4 regions of the Micromonospora sp. NPDC048930 genome follow, and region 4 is predicted to be linked to each of the others. Evidence: riboswitches for the same ligand, from Rfam matches in the RefSeq annotation. Region 4 holds a riboswitch; each other region holds the start of a gene.
The links. Region 4 has a riboswitch for cyclic di-AMP ahead of ACGFI9_RS24980 (C39 family peptidase). Riboswitches for the same ligand answer to the same signal wherever they lie in the genome.
Positions count from the first base shown of each region.

Region 1: it holds a riboswitch for cyclic di-AMP, as region 4 does, so the genes downstream of both, ACGFI9_RS20635 (NlpC/P60 family protein) here and ACGFI9_RS24980 (C39 family peptidase) in region 4, are expected to answer to the same signal.
Region 2: it holds a riboswitch for cyclic di-AMP, as region 4 does, so the genes downstream of both, ACGFI9_RS07500 (coiled-coil domain-containing protein) here and ACGFI9_RS24980 (C39 family peptidase) in region 4, are expected to answer to the same signal.
Region 3: it holds a riboswitch for cyclic di-AMP, as region 4 does, so the genes downstream of both, ACGFI9_RS10470 (transglycosylase family protein) here and ACGFI9_RS24980 (C39 family peptidase) in region 4, are expected to answer to the same signal.

Region 1 is NZ_JBICUB010000007.1:320,763-323,961, reverse strand. Features, by position in the region: gene dcd (dCTP deaminase) at 1-89, shown strand, start outside; gene ACGFI9_RS20635 (NlpC/P60 family protein) at 137-1,171, opposite strand; cyclic di-AMP (ydaO/yuaA leader) riboswitch at 1,184-1,319, opposite strand; gene ACGFI9_RS20630 (N-acetylmuramoyl-L-alanine amidase) at 1,551-3,199, shown strand, end outside.
Region 2 is NZ_JBICUB010000002.1:445,223-448,421, reverse strand. Features, by position in the region: gene ACGFI9_RS07505 (carbonic anhydrase) at 1-511, shown strand, start outside; gene ACGFI9_RS07500 (coiled-coil domain-containing protein) at 576-1,595, opposite strand; cyclic di-AMP (ydaO/yuaA leader) riboswitch at 1,601-1,731, opposite strand; gene ACGFI9_RS07495 (YibE/F family protein) at 1,886-3,196, opposite strand.
Region 3 is NZ_JBICUB010000003.1:351,985-355,183, forward strand. Features, by position in the region: gene ACGFI9_RS10465 (radical SAM/SPASM domain-containing protein) at 1-720, opposite strand, end outside; gene ACGFI9_RS10470 (transglycosylase family protein) at 850-1,503, opposite strand; cyclic di-AMP (ydaO/yuaA leader) riboswitch at 1,509-1,673, opposite strand; gene ACGFI9_RS10475 (glycoside hydrolase family 3 protein) at 1,863-3,199, opposite strand, start outside.
Region 4 is NZ_JBICUB010000010.1:109,222-112,420, forward strand. Features, by position in the region: gene ACGFI9_RS24970 (hypothetical protein) at 1-301, shown strand, start outside; gene ACGFI9_RS24975 (hypothetical protein) at 451-1,233, shown strand; cyclic di-AMP (ydaO/yuaA leader) riboswitch at 1,522-1,663, shown strand; gene ACGFI9_RS24980 (C39 family peptidase) at 1,863-2,702, shown strand; gene ACGFI9_RS24985 (alpha/beta fold hydrolase) at 2,817-3,199, shown strand, end outside.

The sequences.
Region 1 (3,199 bases), on a different contig from region 4:
CGGAGGTCTACGGCTCGCGCTACCAGGGACAGCGCGGCCCCACCCCGAGCCGGTCCTGGCAGAACTGGCGGGTCTGGCCGACCCGCTGAACGAGGACGCAGAGGGCTCCCGCGACGCGGGAGCCCTCTGCCGACCGTCAGCCCGGACGGCCGTAACTGTTGATCTGGCCGTCGTCGACGCGCTTCATCGTGATCGGCTTGCCGGACTGGGAGGCGTGCACCACCCAGCCGCCACCGACGTACAACGCGACGTGGTGCAGGTCGCTGTAGTAGAAGACCAGGTCGCCGACCTGCAGCTCGCTGCGGCTCACCCGCCGGGTGACGTCGTGCTGCTGCCGGGCGTTGTGCGGCAGTGACACGCCGGCCTTGGCCCAGGCGGCCATGGTCAGGCCGGAGCAGTCGTAGTGGTCCGGGCCGGCGGCACCCCAGACGTAGATCTTGCCGATCTGGGCGCAGGCGAACTTGGCCGCGACCCCGCCGGGACCGCCCGGGTAGCCGGCCGGGCAGGGCGCGGGACGCAGCGGCCCACCGCCGCCGTTGCCGTACACCTTGAGCCGCAGCTTCTGGAGCCGGGCGATCTCGGCGTCGATCTGCTTCTTCTGCGCCGCGAGCTGGGCCTCGGTACGGGCCAGCTTGGCGATCATCTCGTCCAGCGGCTTCTTCTTCGCGGCCAGTTGGTCGCGCAGGTCGGCCACGGTCTGCACCTGCTGCTGCTGGCGGTGCGCGAAGCGGTCGAGCAGTTCGAGGCTGTCGACCACCTCGCCCGGCGAGCGGCTGCCCAGCAGCGCGTTCACCGTGGAGATGCTGTTCCCCTTGTACGCGTCGGCGGCGAGGCCGCCGACCTGCCCGAGGGCCTCGTCGACCTTCGCCTGCAGCGGGGCGATCTGCTTGGCCAGCGCCGCGGCCTGCTTGCGCTTCGCGGCGAGGTCCTCGCGGGTTGCGTTGACCTGTTCGATGATCGGTTCGAGCTTGTTCCAGTCCCGGTCGATCTGGGCTTCGATCTCGGCGACGGACGGATCGGCGTGCGCCGCCGTGGCGCCGCCGGTCAGGATGACGGCGGTGCCGACCAGGGCGGCGAGGGCGGTGGTGAAGCGGGACCAGCGTGAACGCGGCGCAGCCGTCAGCCGGTCGAGCGACCGGACCGACGGTGGCCGCGGGGCATGGTGTGCCACCGGGCTCCGTACTCCTTCTTCCCGACCGCCTACCGGGTTAGCTGACGGGTTCGGGCGGGAAGGGAGCCGCCCTACCGCAGAGGCTGCGGATTCACCCCAGGCACCTGGGTCCCCGGCTCGCCCGGAGGCGACTCGGCGGTGTCCGACCGTCACCACCCGGGCTGGGCGGTGAACTGGCGGTCGACGACAGACCAGAGTAGAGATCGCCGTTATCAATCCGCAACCCGAGACGCCGTGACACTCCGTACGCAAATTCGCGATCGCGGGCCCGGTGAAGATTTCCTTCAGCAGGTATTACAGGGCAGAAAGGTATTGACCACGGGCCGGGCGTGGAGTGAGGGTGGGAGCGCAGTGACCCCCATCCCTGTCTGGAGGTTTGATGCACCTCTCACCCCCGCCGTCGGGCAGACGGATACTGCTGGCCGCCGCCGTCGCGGCAGCCACCGCCCTCGGCGCCACCGGCCCGGTGGCCGCCGAACCATCCACCACCGACACCGCCGACCGGCAGCAGCAGTACGCCGCCGCGGCCGACCAGTACGGCGTGCCGCAGAGCGTCCTGCTGGGCGTCTCGTACCTGGAGTCCCGCTGGGACACCCACCCGGGCCAGCCCAGCACCAGCGGCGGCTACGGGCCGATGCACCTGACCGATGCCGAGCAGGTCGCCTCGACCCCGTCCAGCTCGCACGTGGACGAGAACGAGGACCCGCGCGGCGACGACTCCCGCCCGCTCACGCTCGACCCGGCCGTCGCCGCCGCGCCCTCCGGCGACGTGCTGCCCCAGGCGTCCCTGCAGACCGTCGACGCCGCCGCCGCGCTCACCGGCATCCCGGTGGAGACGCTGCGCACCGACGCCGCCGCGAACATCCGGGGCGGCGCGGCGCTGCTCGCGTCGTACCAGAAGGACCTGGGTGGTCCGGTCGGCGCGGACAGCGACCCGGCGGCCTGGTACGGGGCGGTGGCCCGATACTCCGGCGCGGACACCGAGGACGCGGCGGCGGCCTTCGCCGACGAGGTCTACGACCAGATCGGCCAGGGCGCCGCCCGGACCACCGACGACGGCCAGCGGGTGACCCTCGCGGCCACCGCGGTGACGCCGGACGAGTCCGGGCTGCACAAGCTGGGCCTGCGCCGCGCCGAGCGGCCGGACGGGCTGGAGTGCCCGGTCCGCCTGGCCTGCGAGTGGATCCCCGCGCCGTACGGGAAGTACGGCCCGGGCGCCGGCGACTACGGCAACTACGACCTCGCCAACCGGCCGGCCCAGCAGAAGATCGAGTACATCATCATCCACGACACCGAGGGCTACTTCGGCCCGAGCGTGAAGCTGGTGCAGACCGTGACCTACCTGGGCTGGCACTACACGCTGCGCTCGGTGGACGGCTACGTCGCCCAGCACATCAAGGCCAAGGACGTCGGCTGGCACGCCGGCAACTGGTACGTCAACGCCAAGTCCATCGGCATCGAGCACGAGGGCTTCGCCGGCCACGGCACCTGGTACACCGAGGCGATGTACCGGGCCTCCGCCAAGCTGGTCCGGCACCTGGCGCTGCGGTTCCAGATCCCGCTGGACCGGCAGCACATCCTGGGCCACGACAATGTCCCCGGCACCACCGCCGGAAACGTGGCCGGGATGCACTGGGACCCGGGCCCGTACTGGGACTGGTCGCACTACTTCGACCTGATGAAGGCGCCGTTCCAGGGCACCGCCACGCCGCACACCGGCCTGGTCACCATCGACCCGGACTACGCCACCAACCAGCCGGCGTTCTACGGCTGCAACCAGCAGCCGCCGGGCGTTCCGAAGCCGACCCCGCCGGCAGCCCCGTGCCCGCTGCGCGGTTCCTCCTCGGTCATCCTGCGCACCGCGCCGAGCGTGGACGCGCCGCTGGTGAACGACCTCGGGCTGCGCCCGAACGGCACGCCGGACACCATGTACATCTCCGACCACGGCGCCCGCGCGTCCGCCGGTCAGACGTACGCCCTCGCCGGCGTCCAGGGCGACTGGACGGCGATCTGGTACCTCGGCCAGAA
Region 2 (3,199 bases), on a different contig from region 4:
CCGGCTCGCCGCCGAGATCATCTTCGACCGGGGCCTCGGTGACCTCTTCGTGGTACGGACCGCCGGCCACACCGTCGGCCCCGAGGTGCTCGGCAGCGTCGAGTACGCGGTCACCGTGCTCGGCACCCCGCTGGTCGTGGTGCTGGGCCACGACTCCTGCGGCGCGGTGCAGGCCGCCCGCGAGTCGGTGCGCACCGGCACCTCCCCGGCCGGGCATCTCGGCGCGCTGGTGGACGCGGTCGCGCCCAGCCTGCTGCGGGCCGCGCGGGAGGGCGTCGAGGACGTCGACGGGATCGTCGACATCCACATCGCGCAGACCGTGGAGGCCCTGCTGGCCCGTTCCGCCGTGGTCGCCGAGCGGGTGTCCGCCGGGCGGTGCGGGGTGGTCGGCATGTCGTACCGGCTCAGCGCGGGCGAGGTGCGGACGGTGGCCGAGGTGCCGGCTCGCACGCCGGCCACGGCGCTGCCCGTCGAGGCCACGGACCAGGCGCCCGCCGCCCTGGCCGGCTGACCCACGCCCGAACGACGAGGGGCCGTCCCGCGAACGCGGGACGGCCCCTGTCGGCGTACGTCGGCTACAGCAGCGACATGTGCACGTGGTCGGTGTGGTTGGAGGGTCCGCTGTACGACTTCCAGCCGGTCGCCGGGAACCAGATCTGCCGGTTCCAGATCACGTAGTAGATGCCCAGCCGGTCGGCGTTGCGGATGAGGAAGGCGGCGACGTTGTTGCCGTACATCCGCATGTCGTTGTTGTGCCAGGGGGAGAAGCCGCTCTTCTGCAGCGACCAGTCGCAGGCGCGGCCCTTCGGATGCTCCCACGGCCCGCCCGGCCGGTAGCAGCCCGCGAAGCGGTTGAAGCCGGCCCGCCTGACCTCCTTGTAGGCGTGCAGCGTGCGCGGAGTGACGCAGCCCGAGGTGGTCGGGTCGTTCTCGCTGCACGACTCGGGCTTCCAGTCACCGTCGGCCGTCCGGCCGGGACCGATCCGGGCGACCGGCGAGGTGGCCGAGACCAGGCCGCCGGTGAAACCCATCCCGCCGACCAGCTTCAGCGCCTTCTCCGTCTCGGCCTTCTCGCGGGCCATCACGTTGGTCTGCTTCTGCTGCTCCCGGACCTCGGCGTCGAGGGCGAGCTTGGCCCGCTCGGCGCGGGTCTTCGCCGCGTTGACCGCGGCGAGTTTCTGCGCGTTGACCATGTTCAGCTCGTCCAGCACGGCGACCCGGCGGACGAACGAGTCGGGCGATCTGCTCTCCAACAGCACGGTCATCACGCCCAGCCGGCCGGTCCGGTAGGACTGCGCCGCGATCGCGGTGACCTGCGGGCTCAGCGCGTCGAGTTCCTGCTGCGCCGCCCGGACCTCCAGGGCCAGTTGGAGCTGGCGCTTCTTCGACTTCTCCAGCTTGGTCTTGGCCTGGAGAAAGTTGCGGTTCGCGTTGGCGATGGCCTCGCTGATCAGCGGCGGATCGTCGTCCTCCGCGTGCCCCGAGGGGGTGGGGGTGTTCGGCGCGGCCAGCGCCGGGGCGGGCCCGGCGAAGACGGCGCATGCGGCGAACACGGCCACCACGGGTGTCAACCAGCGGCGCAGGGGTGCCGTCAACAGTGTTCCCTTCCGTCGACCGCCGACCGGGTTAGCTGCCGGGTTCGGGACGGAAGCGGCCCCTACCGCTCGCGCGGATTCACCCCAGATACCTGGTTCCCCGGCTCGCCCGTGGGCGATTGGGCGGTGGCACCGCTGGCGCCGCTGCGCGCCTTCGGCGGTAACCGGCAGCGAGGTTACCTGAGAGTCCGGGCGGGGATCTACGTCCGGAAGCCGACCAGAAGCCCTATTTCGTCGTGGCCCTGCGTGACCAGCATCGCGTTTGAACCCGGTGGTCACGCTGCGGAGTGTCACCATGCGGCCTCCGTGGTCCTCTCCGGCCCGCGCCGCCCGCCGAGTGCCGCCAGGGCATCGTCCCGCCCGACCGACGGGCGTGGCGTGGTCGGCTCCGGCGGCGCGCCGGCCGGCGCGGCGGCACCGCCCCGGCCGGCGGTGGTCACCACCGCGGCCAGCCCGGTGGTCAGCGGTACGGCGGCGATCAGCCCCAGCGTGGCCACCGCGCTGCGGACGATCTCCTGGGCCATGAACTCGCTGGTGAGGATCTGGCTGACCGGCCGCGAGTCGGCCACCAGCAGGAGCAGCAGCGGCAGCGACGCCCCCGCGTACGCCAGCACGATCGTGTTGACCGTGGAGGCGATGTGCGCCCGGCCCACCCGGGTGGCCGCCCGGTAGAGCTGCACCCGCGACAGGCCGGGGTTCGCCTGCGCCAGCTCGGTCACCGTGGCCGCCTGGGTGACCGTGACGTCGTCCAGGACGCCCAGCGAGCCGATGATGATGCCGGCCAGCAGCAGCCCGTGCAGGTCGACGTCCCGCTGGAACATGGACAGCGTGGTGGCGTCCTCGCTGCCGAAGCCGGTGAGGTGGGTGGCCGCGGTGGCCAGCGTGCCGAGCACCCCGGTGAGGACCAGGCTGCCCAGGGTGCCGAGGACCGCCACCGAGGTCTGCGCGGTGATCCCGTGGGTGAGGTAGAGCACCACGAACATGATCAGCGCGGCGCCGACGATCGCCACCAGCAGCGGTGGCTGGCCGGCGCCGATCCCGGGGAGCACGAAGCCGAGCAGGATCGCGAAGCTCGCGACCAGGCCGCCCAGCGCGGCCAGCCCGCGCCAGCGGCCGAACGCCACGATGGCGACGGCGAACAGCGCGGCCAGCCAGACCAGCGGCGTGCCGCGCTGGTGCTCGGCGATGTTGTAGCTCTTCGTCGCCGGGTCGGCCGGGTCCACCAGCTCGACCAGGATGACCTTGTCGCCGACCTCGACCCGGGGCGCGCCCGGTCCGGACGGGACCGGCGCCTCGACCTGGCGTCCGGCGTCCGGCCCCTGCTCGGCGGCGACCGTGACCGTGCCGCACGGACCCGCCGACCCGCCCGGACCCCCCTCCGGGGTCTCCGGGGTCACCGGGCAGGGCTCGGTCACCACCCGGGTCACCGTGCCGTGGTAGCGCGGCAGTTCCGGGCCGCCGGCCGGCTCCGGGGTGTCGCGGGGCCAGAGCACCAGCGCGGCGATCACCGTGAGCGCGAAGAGCGGCAGCACCGTCGCCATGAGCAGCCGTCGTACGCCCGGCGGGGCGGGCGGAACGGAACGGGTGTGGTCGGCGCCCATGGC
Region 3 (3,199 bases), on a different contig from region 4:
GTCGGCCTCGGCCGCCGCCCGCTGGAACGCCTCGGCGGCCCGGTCGGCGTCCACCCCGGTCCAGAGCGCCTGGTCGGCGGTGAACGCGCGGATCTCGGCGTACCGGCCGGCGGGGTCGGCGTCGGAGAAGCTGTGCGACAGGTTCTGCACGTGCAGCTCGTCGACGCCGATCCGGCCCAGCAGCCGGACCAGCGCGGGCAGCTCGTCGACGGTGTCCCGCATGGCGACGAAGACCACCCGGATCCACGGGGTGTCGCTGCCCGCCGCCCGCTTCGCCGCGACCAGGCCGGTCAGGTTCGCCACCACGGTGTCGAAGTCGGCGCCGTCGCGCACCCGCTGGTACGCCTCGGCCCGGGCGCCGTCCAGCGAGACGTGCATCCAGCCCACCCCGCTGGCCACCAGCTCCGCGGCCCGCCGCCGGGTCAGCAGGGTGGCGTTGGTGTTGAACCCGACGGTGATGTCCCGCGCCACCGCCGTCGCGATCATCTCCATCAGGTACGGCGACAGCAGCGGCTCGCCGAGCCCCTGGAGGGTGAGGCCGCGCAGCCCGGGCAGGTCGTCCACCACCCGGTGGAACAGCTCGGGGCGCATCGCCCCGGCCAGCTTGTTGACCGGCGGCCGGTACCGGACCAGGCACATCAGGCAGCGCAGGTTGCAGGCGGAGGTGACCTCCAGCTGGAGGGTCGTCGGCAGCGGCGGATCGTCGACAGCGACCGGCATGCCCTCGCTTGCCCGGGTGCGACCGCGCTAAACCGGCCGTCCCGGGTGCGACGAACGCCCGGCCGGGAGCGTCGGCCGGGCGTTCGTCGTGCGGTGGACCGGCTGCTGGTGGTCCGGTCCGGTGCCGGGTCAGCGCAGGCGCAGCCGCTGGCCCGGGAAGATCAGACCCGGGTCGTCGCCGACCACGCGCTTGTTGCGCTCGTACAGCGCCTGCCAGCCGCCGGCGAGGTTGTGCGCGTCGGCGATCTCGGACAGGGTGTCCCCCGGCTTGACCGCGTAGGTGCCGCCGCTGCTCGGGGTGGTGGCGCGGTGCTTGCGGGTCACCGGCCGGTCACCCCGGTACGACCGGTCCTTGGTGGCCTTCTTGTGCGCCCGCTTCGACCCGCCGTCCGGCCTGGACGAGTAGTGCTTGGCCGAGCCGGCCTTCTTGCCGCAGACCGGCCAGGCCCCGATGCCCTGCCCGTCGAGGACCTTCTCCGCGATGGCGATCTGCTCGCCGCGGCTGGCCAGGTCGGCACGGGCGGCGTACTGCTGGCCGCCGTAGCCGTTCCAGGTGCTCCGGGAGAACTGGAGCCCGCCGTAGTAGCCGTTGCCGGTGTTGATGTGCCAGTTGCCGCCGGACTCGCACTGGGCGATGGCGTCCCAGTTGACGCTGGAGGCGCTGGCCGGTGCGGCCGGCCCGAGGATGGCGGCGGCGCCGGTGGCGGCGCCGACGACGAGCGCCCCGACGGCGAGGCGACGCGGCGTGGTCCGTCGGTGACGAGCGACGTGTTCACTTGCCATGGTGGGTTTCCTCCACGCCGACGAGGTGAGCTGTCGGGTTCGGGCCGAGGAGCCCGGCCGCGCATGGCGGCTTCACCCCGAGGTGTCGAGCACCGAGGAACGTGGGTCCCCCGCTCCCGCCTGAGGTCAGGTACCGCCGGGCCGGTGGCGGAATTAGGCGTTACCGGCCCGTGGTGTCCGCGATCGCGAACGGCTACGACGTTAGGAACGGTTTGCGACGAACGCCCACTTCTTGTGAAGTTCTTCACCCGGCCGGGCGACGGCGTCGCCGTCCGGGTTGCGCGGGGGCCGGACGTGGTCTATCAGCGGGCTCATCACCCACAGTGACCGTCCACGCCGGCCCCCCCGTCGCCGTCCCTTCAGTACGTCAGGCCGTAGCCCTGCGGGAAGAGCGGGACCTGCCCGTCGCCGGCGTTGATGGGCTGCTGGCTGACCGAGTTCATCCAGGTCATCGGCAGTTTGCCGGTGGGCGCGTACCCGCCGAAGAGGACGTCGGCCACGCCGGCGCCCTCGGTGCCGGGCAGCCAGGAGGCCAGTAGCGCGGACCACTTGGGCAGCTCGGCGGAGATGTCCATCGGCCGGCCGGAGACCAGCACCACGATCACCGGCACCCCGGCGTTGCGCAGCGTCGAGATCGTCCGCAGGTCCTCGCGGTCCAGGCTCATGCTGCCGGTGCGGTCGCCCTGGCCCTCCGCGTACGGTGTCTCGCCGACCACGGCGATCGCGGCCCGGTACGTGCCGTCGATGCCGGTGCCGCGCTGGTTGTAGGTGACCGTGGTGGTCGGGCCGACGGCGGCGCGGATGCCCTGCAGGATCGTGGTGCCGGGGGTGATGTTCCCCGAGGATCCCTGCCAGGAGATGGTCCACCCGCCGCTCTGGTTGCCGATGTTGTCGGCGTTCTTGCCGGCCACGAAGATCTTGTTGTTGTCCCGCGCCAGCGGCAGCACGCCGCCGGCGTTCTTCAGCAGCACCTGCGACTGTCGGACGGCCTGCCGGGCGAGGGTCCGGTGCGCGGCGCTGCCCACCGTCGCGGTCCAGCTCCGGTCGGTGTACGGGCGCTCGAAGAGCCCGAGTTCGAACTTCTTGGTGAGGATACGCCGGTTGGCGTCGTCGATCCGGCTCATCGACACGTGCCCGTTCTGCACCTCGGCGCGCAGGGTGCTGATGAAGCTCTTCCAGGCGGTGGGGACCATCACCATGTCGATGCCGGCGTTGATCGCGGTGCTCACCTCGGCGGCGGTGAAGCCGGCGTTGCCGTCGATCTGGTCGATGCCGTTCCAGTCGGAGACCACGAAGCCGGAGAAGCCGAGCTCTCCCTTGAGGACGGTGGTGATCAGGTACTGGTGGCCGTGCAGCTTCACCCCGTTCCAGCTGCTGTAGGAGATCATCACCGCGCCCACCCCGCGCTGCACGGCGGCCTGGAACGGCGGCAGGTGGATGGCCCGCAGGTCCGCCTCGCTGAGCTGGGTGTCGCCCTGGTCGTCGCCGCCGGTGGTGCCGCCGTCGCCGACGTAGTGCTTGGCGGTGGCGAGCACCGAGGTGGGTCCGCCGAGGGTGTTGCCCTGCAGGCCGGTGACCAGGGTGGACAGGCTGGACGGCAGGTCGGGGGTCTCACCGAACGACTCGTAGGTACGCCCCCACCGGTCGTTGCGGGCGACGCAGAGGCAGGGCGCGAAGTCCCAGTCGAGGCCGGTGC
Region 4 (3,199 bases):
GCACGCCCTCCGGCCGGTGATCCACTGGTCCGGCCCGGCCCTCGCCGCCGCGACCGCCCCGAGCGCACGGCTCACCCGGGCTGCGAGTGCCCCGGCAGTCGGTGTGGTCGGTTCCCGCGCCACGGATGTCTCCATCCTGGGACCTGGGGGGTCGGACCGGGAGTTGGCCGGGTTCCTGGCGGTCGGCGGGCCGGCCTCGGCAGCGCAGCGGTCGGCCGAGGTGATCCCGGCCCAGGAGCGGCCTGTTCCGGTCGGGCTGACCCCGGCGACCGTCGGCTCCCGGGCCCCGCCCGCCCGCTGACCGCCGGGCGGGCCCGGCCCGTCTCGCCGTACCACCGAACCTCACCCCCGCATCCGCCCGACGGCGGCCCGGCGGCGCCCACTCCGGTCGCGCCCCGCGTCCACGGGCCGTGCGGACCTCCACCACGACGTTCCCGTGAGGTGCCGACCATGGAAAAGACCCTTCTCTACCACTTCCTCACCGCCGTCCCCGAGGCCGCCGCCATCTGGTCCGCCCTGCTGCTGCTCGCCCTCGGCGTCCTCGCCGCGCTGGTCGCCCGGCCGGAGCGGGACACTCCGGCCGAGGTGGCCCCGGACCCGGCCGCCGAGGAGGCCGCCCGCCTCGCCGACCTGCGCCGGTACGCCGACGAGGTGGCGGTGGCCGCCGCCGGGGCCGCGCAGAACGCCCGCCGCCGGCGCGAGCAGTGGCTGGCCGCCCAGGGCGAGGCCGACCGGGCCTGGCGGGGGTACGACGAGGCCGAGGCGGCCGCCCGCCGCCTCGCCGGCGCCGCCGTGCTGCCCGCGCCGCGTACGCCCCGCACCCCGGCCGAGTACGCGCTCCGGGAGCGGTGGCTGCACCACGCGGCGATGACGGCGCACTGGCGGGGCGACCTGACCGCGCGGCAGCTCGCCGACGTGCTGGCCCACCGCAACGGCTGGGATCCCCGCCGGCACCCGGCCGAGCAGGAGATCGTCCTCGCCCGGGCGGTACGCGACCACCGCCGGGCGGGCTGGCGGGCGGCCGCCGAGCGGGAGCAGCGGGCGTGGCGGGACGCCGAACTGGCCGCCGAGGCGGCCCGGACCCTGGCCGCCGAGGCGTACGCGGCCGCGATGGCGGTGCGTCCGGGCGCCGGGGCGCCGCGTCCCGCCGTGCCGGTCACGGCGCGCCCGGCCCCGGTGCCGGCCGGTGCCACCGTGCCGGCCGCCCGGTGGCGCCCGGCCCGGGTCGGCTGAAATTGTTACCCGAATGCGGTGAGCCCGGTCACGGTTCGCCCGAAACGGTCATCGGGAACAGCCCGGGCGATCGACTCCCGCAATTCCGGGTCGGTCGCCGCCGGATGTCCGATTGTTGCCCGACAGTTCCGACAGAACTGCTCGTCCCATTGAGTGACATCAGTGACGACCTGTTCCGGTCAGAGTAATGATGTTCGAGGTTTACGCAGGTGGGAGTGCTTGGCAGGAGGAGTACCCACCGGTAGTGTCGGCGCGTCCGGTGCGGTTTTCGATCGCAAGTGGCGACGCCGTGCCGACCCGCTCAATCGTGATCTCACGAACCGGGGACCCAGTGCAACACCGGGGTGAATCCGCGAGCCACGGCCCGCGGTAGGGCGTACTTCCCGCCCGAATCCGTCAGCTAACCCGGTAGGCGGTGAAGGAAGGAGTTCCCATCCTCGTGCCGACCACCCCCCGATCCTCCCCACGCCTCCACGGCGCCCCGGTGCCGGCGCTCGCCTGACGGCGAGCGAGTCCCGCACCCCCCCCGCCCGGCCCCGCCGGGCGCTCCCTTCCCCGCGGCCACCCCGCCCTGCAGCGCGCGTGAGTCTCTCCGCGCGTCGGGCCGGCGTGTGCCGCTCCGGCCCCCCGTGGAGGAACACGTGAAGCACCGAATGAAGCGTCAGCTGCGGCGCGTCGTGACCGAGCACCCGTACCGGATCGTCGCCGGCTCCGCCGCGGCGCTCGTGCTGGCCGGTGGCGTCGGCACGGCGATCGCCGCCAGCGACAACTCGCCGGTCCGTCAGGAGAAGACCGCCGCCGTCGCCGAGCTGGGCCCCCGCCTCGGTGAGGCCGCCAGCCGCGCGGAGGCCCGGATCGCCACCCCGACCTCCCCGTCCGCCTCGCCGAGCGCGTCGCCGACGGCGAAGGCCAGCACCGCCACGGCGGACCCGGACCTGACCAAGAAGGCGAAGCCGAAGCCGCCGTCGACCAAGGTCCTCGACTACACCTACGAGGCGCAGACCGCCTACTGGAACTGCGGCCCGGCCGCCGTGCGCAACGCGCTCAGCGCGAGCGGCGTCGAGACCACCCAGGACGCCATGGTCGCGCCGCTGAACGCCGGCGAGAACGGCACCAACTCGGCCGAGGACACCACCCGCGGCCTCAACCAGATGGTCAAGGGCAGCCCGTACCGGACCCACATGATCCCCGGCCCCCCCACCCCCGCACAGATGGACCAGCTCCAGGCCGACGTGGTCAAGGCCATCACCGACGGCCGTGGGGTGGTCGCCAACATCGTCGGCTCCGCGACCGACACCGACGGCGGCTGGCACTCCTTCCCCGGCGGCCACTACATCGCGGTGGTCGGCTACAAGAACGACGGCCGGACCGTCCGGATCGCCGACTCGGCGGACCCGTCGCTCCCCGCCTACTGGATGACCACCATCGACCTGGCGAACTGGATGGCCACCCGCGGCTACTCCGCCTGATCGCCCCTTCCCCGACGGGCCCGGCTCTCCCGAGCCGGGCCCGTCGTCGTCTGTCCGACTCCCACCGCAGTCCGCTCTCGCGCGTCGTGTCCGTCCGGTGGCACACTGCGCCCTATGGGTGAGGCGACGGGTACCCGCCATCTGCTGCTGTTGCACGGCATGGGGGCCACCGGTGAGGTGTGGCTGCCCTGGGCGCCGCTGCTGGAGCGCCGCTGGGCGGGGCGCTGGCTCGCCCCCGACCTGGCCGGCCACGGCTGGTCGCCGCCGCTGCCGGATTACTCCTTCGAGGCCCTCGCGCGCCGGGTGGTGGAGGGGCTGGGCCCGGTGGCCGAGCGGCTCGGCCCCCGGGACCGGCTCGTGCTGCTCGGGCACTCGCTCGGCGGGGTGGTGGCGCTGGCCCTGGCCGCGCGGACCCGGCGCCTGCCGGTGGACGCCGTGGTGGGCCTCGGCATCAAGGTCGCCTGGTCCCCTGCCGAGCTGGAGAAGGCCCGCGAGCT